3 regions of the Streptomyces sp. NPDC051684 genome follow, and region 1 is predicted to be linked to each of the others. Evidence: riboswitches for the same ligand, from Rfam matches in the RefSeq annotation. Region 1 holds a riboswitch; each other region holds the start of a gene.
The links. A riboswitch is a leader RNA that binds a small molecule or an ion and turns the genes downstream of it on or off. The one in region 1 is predicted to bind cobalamin.
Positions count from the first base shown of each region.

Region 1 (3,252 bases):
CCCCGCGAACGGACCGGAGCGGGCTGCCAGGCTCTCAGCCGCAGGCTGTTGGCGACGACAAGCACCGAGCTGACCGACATCGCCGCCGCGGCGAGCATCGGGTTGAGCAGACTGACCATGGCCAGCGGGACAGTGGCGGCGTTGTAGCCGAACGCCCGGACCAGGTTGGCGCGGATGGTGGCGAGCGTCGTGCGGGACAGGCGGACGGCGTCGGCCAGTGCCTCGATGTCGCCGCGCACCAGGGTCACGTCCGCGGCGCCGATCGCCGCGCCCGCGCCCGCCCCCATCGCGATCCCCAGGTCCGCCGAGGCGAGCGCCGCCGCGTCGTTCACACCGTCACCGACGACCGCCACCCGGCGCCCCTCGGCCTTGAGCACGGCGACGAGCGCGGCCCTGTCCTCGGGCAAGCAGGCCGCGTGGACCGTGTCGATGGCCAGTTGGGACGCGACGGCACGGGCCGGGGCATCCCGGTCGCCGGCGGCCAGGACCGGGCGCACCCCCAGCTGCGCCTCGGCGCCCGCCCTCAGCCAGAAGCCCAGCGTCGTCGCCGCGACGGAGTGAGGACGTCCTGGTGATGACACCCCCTCTTCCGGCACCTACACCATCTGCCATGATTCCGTTATTGCACATGACGTGCATTAAGGGGTGAGGGTCGTAGTGGACCGGACGGTCGCTGCTTCACGGAGCCGCCGCGCGGTGCTGTCGCTGGCGGGAGGCGTGGCCGTCGGGACGGCGCTGCTCTCCGGCTGCGGTGCGTCCGCGGACCAGTCGTCGTCGAAGCCGAGGCGCGGCGCGGCGGGACCATACGGGCGGTGTTCCCGGGGTTCGGCGCCAAGGAGACGCTCGATCCGCACGTGGGACGGCAGTTCATCGACCAGGCGCGCTGCAAGGCGGTCTTCGACAAACTGGTCGAGCTGGGCGACACACTGCGTCCGGTGCCACGGCTCGCGAAGAGCTGGGAGGCGAACGCCGATCTCACCGTCTGGCGCTTCCAGTTGCGCCCGGCCCGCTTCCACGACGGTCACGCCTTCGAGGCGGAGGACGTGCTGTTCTCGCTCTCCCGCATCCTCGATCCGAAGAGTTCCGAGCGGCTGGCGAAGAACTCGCTGTCCATCATCGACCTGAAGCGTTCCCGTGCCATCGGGGCCCATACCGTCGAACTCAAGCTGACCCGGCCCGAGGCGGAGTTGCCGGCGCTGCTTGCGTGCCGTCGGCCTTGCTGGCGTCGAAGTCGATCGCGGAGAGCAGCACCTGCGAGGGCGAGCCGGTCTTCGGGTCGGCGGCGCGCCGGTAGCTGTAGAGGACGTCCTTGGCGGTGACCGGCTTCACGTCGTGGAAGCGCGCCTCGCGCAGGCGTATGTGCCAGCGGGTGCCGGAGGCGTTGGACTCCCAGGACTCGGCGAGCCGCTTGCGGACCGACATGTCGTCCGCGTACGTGCCGAGCGTGTCGTAGAGGGCCTTGGCGCGGGCCTGGTCGACGAAGTTCGGTGCGACGTGCGGGTCGAGGGTCTCCTGGGAGCCGCCGGAGGTGAACGCGGCACGGAACCGGTCGCCGCCGCACCCGTCCTCGGTGTCACCACCGCACCCGGTGAGCAGCCCGGCTCCGCCGAGAGCCAGGGCACCTGCGGCGGCCAGTACCCCGCGCCTGCCGGGCTCGGGGCCTCTTCCCGCTTCTGTACAGGCATGCGTCGTCACATCGATCCTCTCCGGGGTGTCCTCGCCCCTGCTGCTGGACCGGCGACGGGTCAGTCTCCTGGCTCCCGGATCATCGCTCGCCTCCGCCTTCCCGTCCGCTCGCGCGGGCAGTGGCATGCGGGAGGACCGCTTCCCGGTCACAGTGGCGGGACCGCGCCGGATTCACACCGGCTTCCTGGTCCCCGTCGCCTCGTGCGCCCATTGTGACGTATGCGGCGGCGAGCCCGTCGGTCCGGTGGGGCCCGTGCATCCTTCGGCGGTCATTGAGGGTGCGGGGCCTGCGAGTCGTCGTGTGCCACGGGATAGGGCACGAAGGTGCTGGAGTGCTGGTCGATCCGCAGCGGCCGCCCCAGCGGCGGCGCGGCCCGCTGCGGGCATTCGAGGCGTTCGCAGACGCGGCAGCCCATCCCGATCGGGGTCGCGGCGGCGCTGCGGCCGAGGTCGAGACCGTCGGAGTAGACCAGCCGGTGCGCGTGACGCAGTTCGCAGCCGAGGCCGATCGCGAAGGTCTTGCCGGGTTCGCCCCAGCCGCCCCGGTGCCGGGTGACGGCGCGGGCGGTCCACAAGTACCGTTTTCCGTCCGGCATTTCGGCCAGTTGGACGTGGATGCGGCCGGGCGCGGCGAACGCCTCGTAGACGTTCCACAGCGGGCAGGTGCCGCCCGCGCGCGAGAAATGGAAGCCCGTGGCCGACTGCCGTTTGGACACGTTGCCCGCCCGGTCGACGCGCATGAAGGAGAAGGGGACACCGCGCAGCCGAGGTCGCTGGAGGGTGCTGAGGCGGTGGCAGACCGTCTCGTAGCCGAGCCCGTAGCGGTCGGTGAGGCGTTCGATGTCGTAGCGCACCGCCTCGGCCGCCGCGTGGAAGTCGCGGTACGGGAGGATGAGCGCGGCGGCGAAGTAGTTGGCGATGCCGATGCGGGCCAGCGAGTGGGCCGGTATGCCCGGGACGAAGTCCTCGGCCGCCTGCCGGTCCAGGTCGTCCGCGTGCTCCAGCAGGGCGAGTTGGGTGGCCATACGGAACGCGCGCTGGCCCGGGCGCAGTCGCGGCGACAGGTGCAGGGTGCGCGTCGTGTGGTCGTAACGGTGGAGGCTGTCGCCGGACTCGGTGCTGAGGCGTGTGCCGTGCCGGTCTTCCAGGCGGGCCGCGAGCGCACTGAGCACTTCTCCAGGACGGATACCGACGGAGGCGGCGACCTCTTCCGCGGCGGTGTCGATCTCGTGGAGGTAGTTCTGGCGGCGGTAGAAGTACTCGCGGATCTCCTCGTGCGGGGAGCGCGGGGCGTCGAGGCCCCGCGGGTCACGGCCGTCGTGTCCCCCGACCAGCTCGGCCAGGCGCTGGTTGCGGCGGCCGAGGTCGAGCAGGACCTGCGCGACCTCCGGCATCCGCGAGGCGAGCTCGGTGAGGTCGGTCGCGCCGACCCGTGCCGCGTCGATCTCGGCGGCCAGCGCCTCCCTGAGGTCCGCCACCAGGCGGCCGGTGTCGCGCTCGGAGAAGAAGCCCGGGTCGACACCGAACACCTCGGTCAGGCGCAGCAGCACCTGCACCGTGAGCGGC
Region 1 is NZ_JBITCS010000025.1:21,766-25,017, reverse strand. It holds partial or broken gene ACIA8D_RS27595 (HAD-IC family P-type ATPase) at 1-506, opposite strand, end outside; gene ACIA8D_RS27590 (hypothetical protein) at 639-1,025, opposite strand; partial or broken gene ACIA8D_RS27585 (ABC transporter substrate-binding protein) at 936-1,145, shown strand; gene ACIA8D_RS27580 (ABC transporter substrate-binding protein) at 1,162-1,695, opposite strand; cobalamin riboswitch at 1,747-1,875, opposite strand; gene ACIA8D_RS27575 (short-chain fatty acyl-CoA regulator family protein) at 1,956-3,252, opposite strand, start outside.

Region 2 (3,252 bases), on a different contig from region 1:
CCAACGCGGAGGCCGAAGTCCTGGACGTGCAGCGCCCGCTGCCCGGCCTCATTGCCCACCAAGTCCGCATCACCTCAGGCGAACTCGCGCCCGACGACCCCGTGATCGCGGCAGTCGACCCGGAATGGCGACTCGGCGCCCGCCAGGCCCACTCCGGCACCCACGTCCTGCACGCCGCCCTGCGCGAGACCCTCGGCCCGACCGCCCTGCAATCCGGCTCCTACAACCGGCCCGGCCACCTCCGCCTCGACTTCCCCTGGCGCGGAGCCCTGTCCACGGCCGTGCGCAGCGAGATCGAGGAAGCCGCCAACCGCGCCCTGCGCAGGGACCTGCCCGTCGGCGTGCGTTGGATGACGCTGCCCGAGGCCAAGGAGATCGGCGCGCTCGCCCTGTTCGACGAGACCTACGGCGAGAAGGTCCGCGTCGTCGAGATCGGCGGTGCCTGGTCACGCGAACTGTGCGGCGGCACCCACGTCGAGCACGCTTCCCAAGTCGGCACCGTCGCGCTGACTGGCGAGTCCTCCGTCGGCGCGGGCATGCGCCGCCTGGAGGCGGCCGTCGGCATCGAGGGCTTCAACTATCTGGCCCGCGAACGCGACCTCGTATCCAGCATCGCCGAGCAGATCGGAGCACCCCGTGGCGAGCTTTCCGAGAAGATCACTGGTCTGCTGGACCGCCTGAAGAACGCTGATCGCGAGAACGTACGCCTCAAGGCACAGGGCGTCGCCGCACAAGCTGAGCAACTGGTTTCGGAGGCGGTCGACGCGAGCGGCACACTCGTCGTGACCGCCTTGGTGCCGGGCGCGGCGCAGGAAGCGCGCGCTCTCGCTCTCGCCGTCCGCGACCGTCTCCCGGCGAACACGCCCGGTGCCACCGCGGTCGCCACTGAGGAGGGTGCCCTCGTCATCGCAGCCAATCGCGCCGCCACCGATACAGGTCTACATGCCTCCGCCCTGGTCAAGGCGCTACTGGACGGCCGGGGTGGCGGTAACCAGGACATCGCCCAAGGTGGCGGGGTTGCCGCCGAACGCCTCCGAAAGCTCCTGGCCGACCTGCCTTCCATCGTCGCGAGCGAATCCTGATCACCGACTCGTCTTGTAGACGTCTTTGTTCGTCCCAGCCCGCGGCGACAGGGGTGGTCTTGGCCATGAACGCGACACGCGGTAACGTCTCTCCGTTATCGACGACGGTACGACGGAAGCCGGTGAGAGTCCGGCACGGTCGCGCCACTGTGTTCCAGCTGTTCCCGGACCGCTGGTGAGTCAGACCCGTGACTGTCGTCCTGTGCACCACCGAGATGGGACGCGAACTCCCGAGGAGGCCCTGCCATGGCGCAGCATGTCGCCCAGCCGACCGCCACCACCCCTGTCATACCGGCCAAGCTGCCGTTGAAGGCCATTGCCCCCTGGGCGGCTTTCTTCGGCATCCTGATGCTGGTCCTGCTGTACTTCGTCGGCGCGGAACAGGGCGCCACGTCCGTGTTCAGCGGCGCGGAGGTTCATGAATGGGTGCACGACGCCCGTCACCTGCTCGGTTTCCCCTGCCACTGACCAGAGGGACACGAGCTTTCTCATGAACTCAACCACCGTACGTAACCTGCTTGTTCGGGGCATGCTCGCCGGTCTCGCAGCCGGCGTGCTTGCTCTCGTCATCGCCTACTGGCTCGGTGAGCCGATGGTCGACAAGGCAATCGGCTTCGAGGAGGCCCACGCCGGGCACTCGCACGGCGACGAGGTCGAACTCGTCTCCCGCAGCCTGCAGTCCACGGCCGGTCTCGCCACCGGCGTCCTCGTCTACGGGGTCGCCTTCGGCGGCATCGCGGCCCTTGCCTACTGCTTCGCCCTGGGCCGGGTGGGCCGCTTCGGCCCGCGCGCCACGGCGCTGCTGCTCTCCGGCTGCGCCCTGCTCGCGGTCTACGTCGTTCCGTTCCTGAAGTACCCGGCCAACCCGCCCGCCGTCGGCAACCCCGACACCATCGGCAAGCGGACCACCCTGTACTTCCTGATGATGGTCCTGAGCGTGCTGCTCGCGGTCGCCGCGACGATTCTGGGCAAGCGCCTCGCACCCCGCCTCGGCACCTGGTGGGCGACCGTGACCGCAGTCCTCGGCTTCGCCGTAGTCGTGGGACTGGCCTATCAGTTCCTGCCCGTCATCAACGAGGTGCCGGAGCACTTCCCGGCCGCGCTGCTGTGGCGCTTCCGGCTCTCCGCCCTCGCCATGCAGACCGTCCTGTGGGGCGGATTCGGCCTGGTCTTCGGTGAGTTGGCCGAACGCCTGCTGAACCCGAAGCCCGCGACCGCCGTGTCCGGGCAGGCGCCGGTGCCCGCCGGGCAGTGACCTGATCCGACGCACGCGAGAGGGCCCGCGGAACCAACCGAGGGCCCTCTCGCGTTTCACAGGCACCACCGATGAGGCGACGAATCGAGGAGCCGCGTGGGGAGACAACCCGAGCCGCGACACATCACGCTCGGCGGTCGCGAAGCGGTCGCCCTGACACTCGACGAGTATGCGCAGCTTCTCGCGAGCCGCCGCCAGATCGGCGGGCAGAGCGCTCGAGTCCGCGTACTGGCTCAGGAAGCCAAGCGCACGGCACGTCTGGTGCAGGGGCTGGAGGAACTCATCGAGCAGTGCGGCGCGGACTCCTGTCCCGCAGGCGGCAATGCTCCGTCTCCCCGGGCATCGCAAAAGGATCACCAGAAGGACGGCGAGTGCCCGCGCTGCGCGATCGCTGAGCTGTTGCGGCGGCACAGAGACGTGACCAACGGCTGATCCGTCCCCACCCACCAGGACGTCAGCGCGGACGGCCTTCCACCGGATACGGCACGTACGCCCGCCGATCCGGATCGATGGCCAGTCGACTGCCGGCCGGCGGCCGAGCCCGCTGCGCGCAGTCCCGTCGCTCGCAGATCCGGCAGCCGAGACCGATCGGGGTCGCGGCTCGCGAATCGTCCAGGGCGACGCCCTCCGCGTAGACGAGACGCTGCGCGTGGCGCAGCTCGCAGCCCAGGGCGACGGCGAATTCCGCGCGCGGCGCGTGGTGTCCGAAGCCACCCCGTGTGATGGTCCGTGCGACCCAGAAATACCGCTTCCCGTCGGGCATCTCGGCTACCTGGGTGAGGACGCGGCCAGGTGCGGAGAAGGCCTCGTACACCGTCCACAGGGGGCAGGTGCCGCCGAGACGGGAGAAGTGAAAGTCGGTGGCCGACTGACGCTTGGAGATGTTGCCGGCGCGGTCCACGCGCAGGAAGGAGA
Region 2 is NZ_JBITCS010000038.1:7,743-10,994, forward strand. It holds gene alaS (alanine--tRNA ligase) at 1-1,082, shown strand, start outside; cobalamin riboswitch at 1,151-1,293, shown strand; gene ACIA8D_RS33890 (CbtB-domain containing protein) at 1,329-1,550, shown strand; gene ACIA8D_RS33895 (CbtA family protein) at 1,573-2,337, shown strand; gene ACIA8D_RS33900 (hypothetical protein) at 2,434-2,769, shown strand; gene ACIA8D_RS33905 (short-chain fatty acyl-CoA regulator family protein) at 2,792-3,252, opposite strand, start outside.
Region 2: linked by a shared signal. The riboswitch ahead of ACIA8D_RS33890 (CbtB-domain containing protein) and the one ahead of ACIA8D_RS27580 (ABC transporter substrate-binding protein) in region 1 are both predicted to bind cobalamin.

Region 3 (3,252 bases), on a different contig from region 1:
TCGGGCACGGCGTGCAGCAGCACCGTGGCCGTGTTCAGGGCACGGTCGAGCCGACTGCCTTCTCGCAGCCCCGAGACCGTGCCGAGCAGCGGCGCCAGTACGGTGACCAGGATCAGCGCCGGTACGCCCAGGAGCAGCGTCACGCCGATCCGGCGGCCGATGTCGTCGCCCACCGGCAGCCCGGTGGTCAGCGAGTGCCCCAGGTCGCCGGTGAGCAGGTGGCCGAGCCAGTGCCAGAAGCGGGGCCAGGCAGGTTCGTCCAGCCCCAACTGCTGGCGCAGCGCCGCGACTTGTTCCGGCGTGCCGAGTTCACCGCGCAGCACGTCGGCCGTGTCGCCGGGCAGCAGCGCGCCAACGGCGAACACGGCGACCAGCACCACCAGGCACTGCAAGAGCGCCAAGAGGGAGCGCCGCAGTACGTAGCCGCGCACGTCAGGCCAGGCGGACCCGGTCGAAGCGGGCCCAGTTGTGCGAGTTCGGCGGCGCCGCGCGCAGCCCGCCGACCGAACGGCTGATGGCGTCGTTGGCGTCGGAGAAGGCCCACACCAGCAGTCCGGACTCGTCGCGGGCGATCTTCTGCGCGCGGGCGAGCAGGCCCAGCCGCTCCTGCTCGTCACGGGTGGTGCGCGCGCGGTCGAGGAGCGCGTCGAACTTCTTCGAGGCGTATTGGGTCTGGTTCCGGGCCGCTCCCCCGCGGACCCGCTGCTGGAGGAAGTCGGAGACGGGCAGGGTGGAGGTGGTGTTGAAGGCGGCGACGCCCTTGGTCTTGATCTCGCTGAAGTAGGTGCTGGATGCCCGGGTGTTGGCGGTCAGCCTCAGCCCGATCTCCCGCAGCTGCCGCGCCATCAGGTCCGCCGCGGGTTCCCATGCCGCGTCGACCGAACTGGTCTCCACGGTGATGCGCAGTCCGTCCGCGCCTGCTTGCTTCACCAGCTTGCGCGCCGCGTCGACGTCCCGTTCGCGGGGCGTGAGGTCGTCGGGGTAGCCGCGCAGTCCCATCCCGAAGAGATCGTTGCCGGCTTCGCCGTGTCCAGCCAGTGCGATGCGGACGAGCGCCTGCCGGTCGATGCCCAGCTGCACGGCACGTATGAGGCGCGGGTCGTCGAACGGTTTGCGGCCGGTGCGCAGCAGGAGTTGCTGTGCGGTGGCGCGCTTCGCGGTGAGCAGGCGCGTCGAGCCGTCCTTCTTCAGCCGTTCCACGGAGGCCCCGGCCATGTCAGCCGCGTAGTGCACCTGGCCGGACAGGAGGGCGTTGAGCCGCGCGGACTCCTCGTTCGCGGGAACGATCTCCAGCTCGGCTATGTGCGGGGCGCCGCCCCAGTGGTCGGCCCAGCGCTTGTAGCGGGCGGTGCCGCCCGGCGTGAAGGACACGTAGGTGAAGGGGCCGGAGCCTATGGGCTTGCGGAAGTCCGTCGTCCCGTCCGGGATGATCTCGGTGCCAGGGCCCGCGAACACGGTGGGGAACTCGAAGTTCGGCGCCTTGAGAACGAAGACGACGGACCCGTCGCCGTCCGCCTTGCTCGCGGTGAAGTCAATCGCGGACAGCAGGACCTGCGACGGCGAGCCGACCTCGGGGTCGGCCGCGCGCCGGTAGCTGTAGAGAACGTCCTTGGCGGTGACCGGCTTCCCGTCATGGAACCGGGCCTTGCGCAGCCGTACGCTCCACCGTGTTCCCGAGGCGTCGCTCTCCCAGGACTCCGCGAGCCTCTTACGGACGGACATGTCGTCGGCGTACGTGCCGAGCGTGTCGTACAGGGCCTTGGCACGGGCCTGGTCGACGAAGTTCGGGGCGACGTGCGGATCGAGGGTCTCCTGCGAGCCGCCCGACGTGAACGCGGCGCGGAACCGATCACCTCCGCCGCCGTCCTTCGTATCGCCGCCACAGCCACTGAGCAGGCCGGTCCCCGCGAGCGCCAGCGCACCGCCGGCGGCGAGCACACCTCTGCGACCGGGCTCCGGGCGCCGCCCCGGCTCCGTCCGGGCATGCGTCGTCACAGTCGATCCTCTCCGGGGTGTCCTCGCCCCTGACGTCAGACCGGCGACGGGTCAGTCTCCTGGCTCCCGGATCGTCGCTCGCCTCCGCCTTCCCGTCCGCGCTCGCGGACAGTGGCGTGCAGAAGGATCGCTCCCCGGTCACAGTGGCGGGACCGCGCCGGAATCGCACCGGCTTCCTGGTCCCCGTCGCCCTGTGCGCCCATTGTGGCGTACGGGGCGATGGGGACCGGCACCCGGTTCCCCGGCGGTCGGTGGGGGCGGTCGTACGCACCTGTCGCGGCTCTGCCCACAATGTCCACCGGCGCCGACAGCGGACGGCCCGGAGCCTCACGCAGGCTCCGCGCGAAGCACCAGGAAAGGGACAGCCACACTCATGACAGCAACACCTCTCGACGGCTGGCAGCACTGGCAGACCAGCTGGGACCGCCAGCAGGAGTGGTACATGCCCGACCGGGAGGAGCGGTTCCGGGTCATGATCGACACGGTCGAGGCCGTGGCAGGCACCGCTCCGCGCGTCCTCGATCTGGCCTGCGGCACCGGCAGTATCACCGACCGCCTGCTGCGCCGGCTCCCCGAAGCGACCGTCACCTGCGTCGACATCGATCCGCTCCTGCTGGCCATCGCCCGCGGCCATTTCGCCGGCGACGACCGCGTCACCTTCACCGAGGCCGACCTGACCGACGCCGCCTGGACCGAACGCCTCCCCCACACGTCGTACGACGCCGTGGTCACCGCCACCGCCCTGCACTGGCTCGACACCGAACCCCTCGACCGGCTCTACGGCGATCTGGCCCGCCTGCTGCGCGACGGTGGAATCTTCCTCAACGCCGACCACATGAAGGACGAGTCCGCGCCCCGCCTCAACGCCGCCCTGGCCGCCCTCCACACCGACCGCCAGACCCACCAGCGGCAGTCGGGTTCTCTCGACTGGGCCGACTGGTGGGGCGAGGCAGCGCGCGACCCGCACCTCGCCGACGCGGCCGTCGAGCGCTTCGCCCTGCTGGGCGATCCGCGACAGGCCCGCACGGACCCATCACACCGGGATCGCCCGACCGCCACCCAATGGCACATCGACACACTGCTGCGCCACGGGTTCGGCGAAGCGCGCCAAGTGTGGTGCTCGGCGAGCGATGCGCTGATTGCCGCGCTGCGCTGAATTCCAGCAGCTGTGTACGCCCCCGCAGAGCACCCCTGCTGGACTCGTCACCTCGCAGTCGCGCCCGTCGAGCCGCCAGGCGCCACCGGATACGGCACGAA
Region 3 is NZ_JBITCS010000038.1:40,021-43,272, reverse strand. It holds gene ACIA8D_RS34035 (ABC transporter permease) at 1-431, opposite strand, end outside; gene ACIA8D_RS34030 (ABC transporter substrate-binding protein) at 433-1,995, opposite strand; cobalamin riboswitch at 2,048-2,176, opposite strand; gene ACIA8D_RS34025 (class I SAM-dependent methyltransferase) at 2,369-3,151, shown strand; gene ACIA8D_RS34020 (short-chain fatty acyl-CoA regulator family protein) at 3,199-3,252, opposite strand, start outside.
Region 3: linked by a shared signal. The riboswitch ahead of ACIA8D_RS34030 (ABC transporter substrate-binding protein) and the one ahead of ACIA8D_RS27580 (ABC transporter substrate-binding protein) in region 1 are both predicted to bind cobalamin.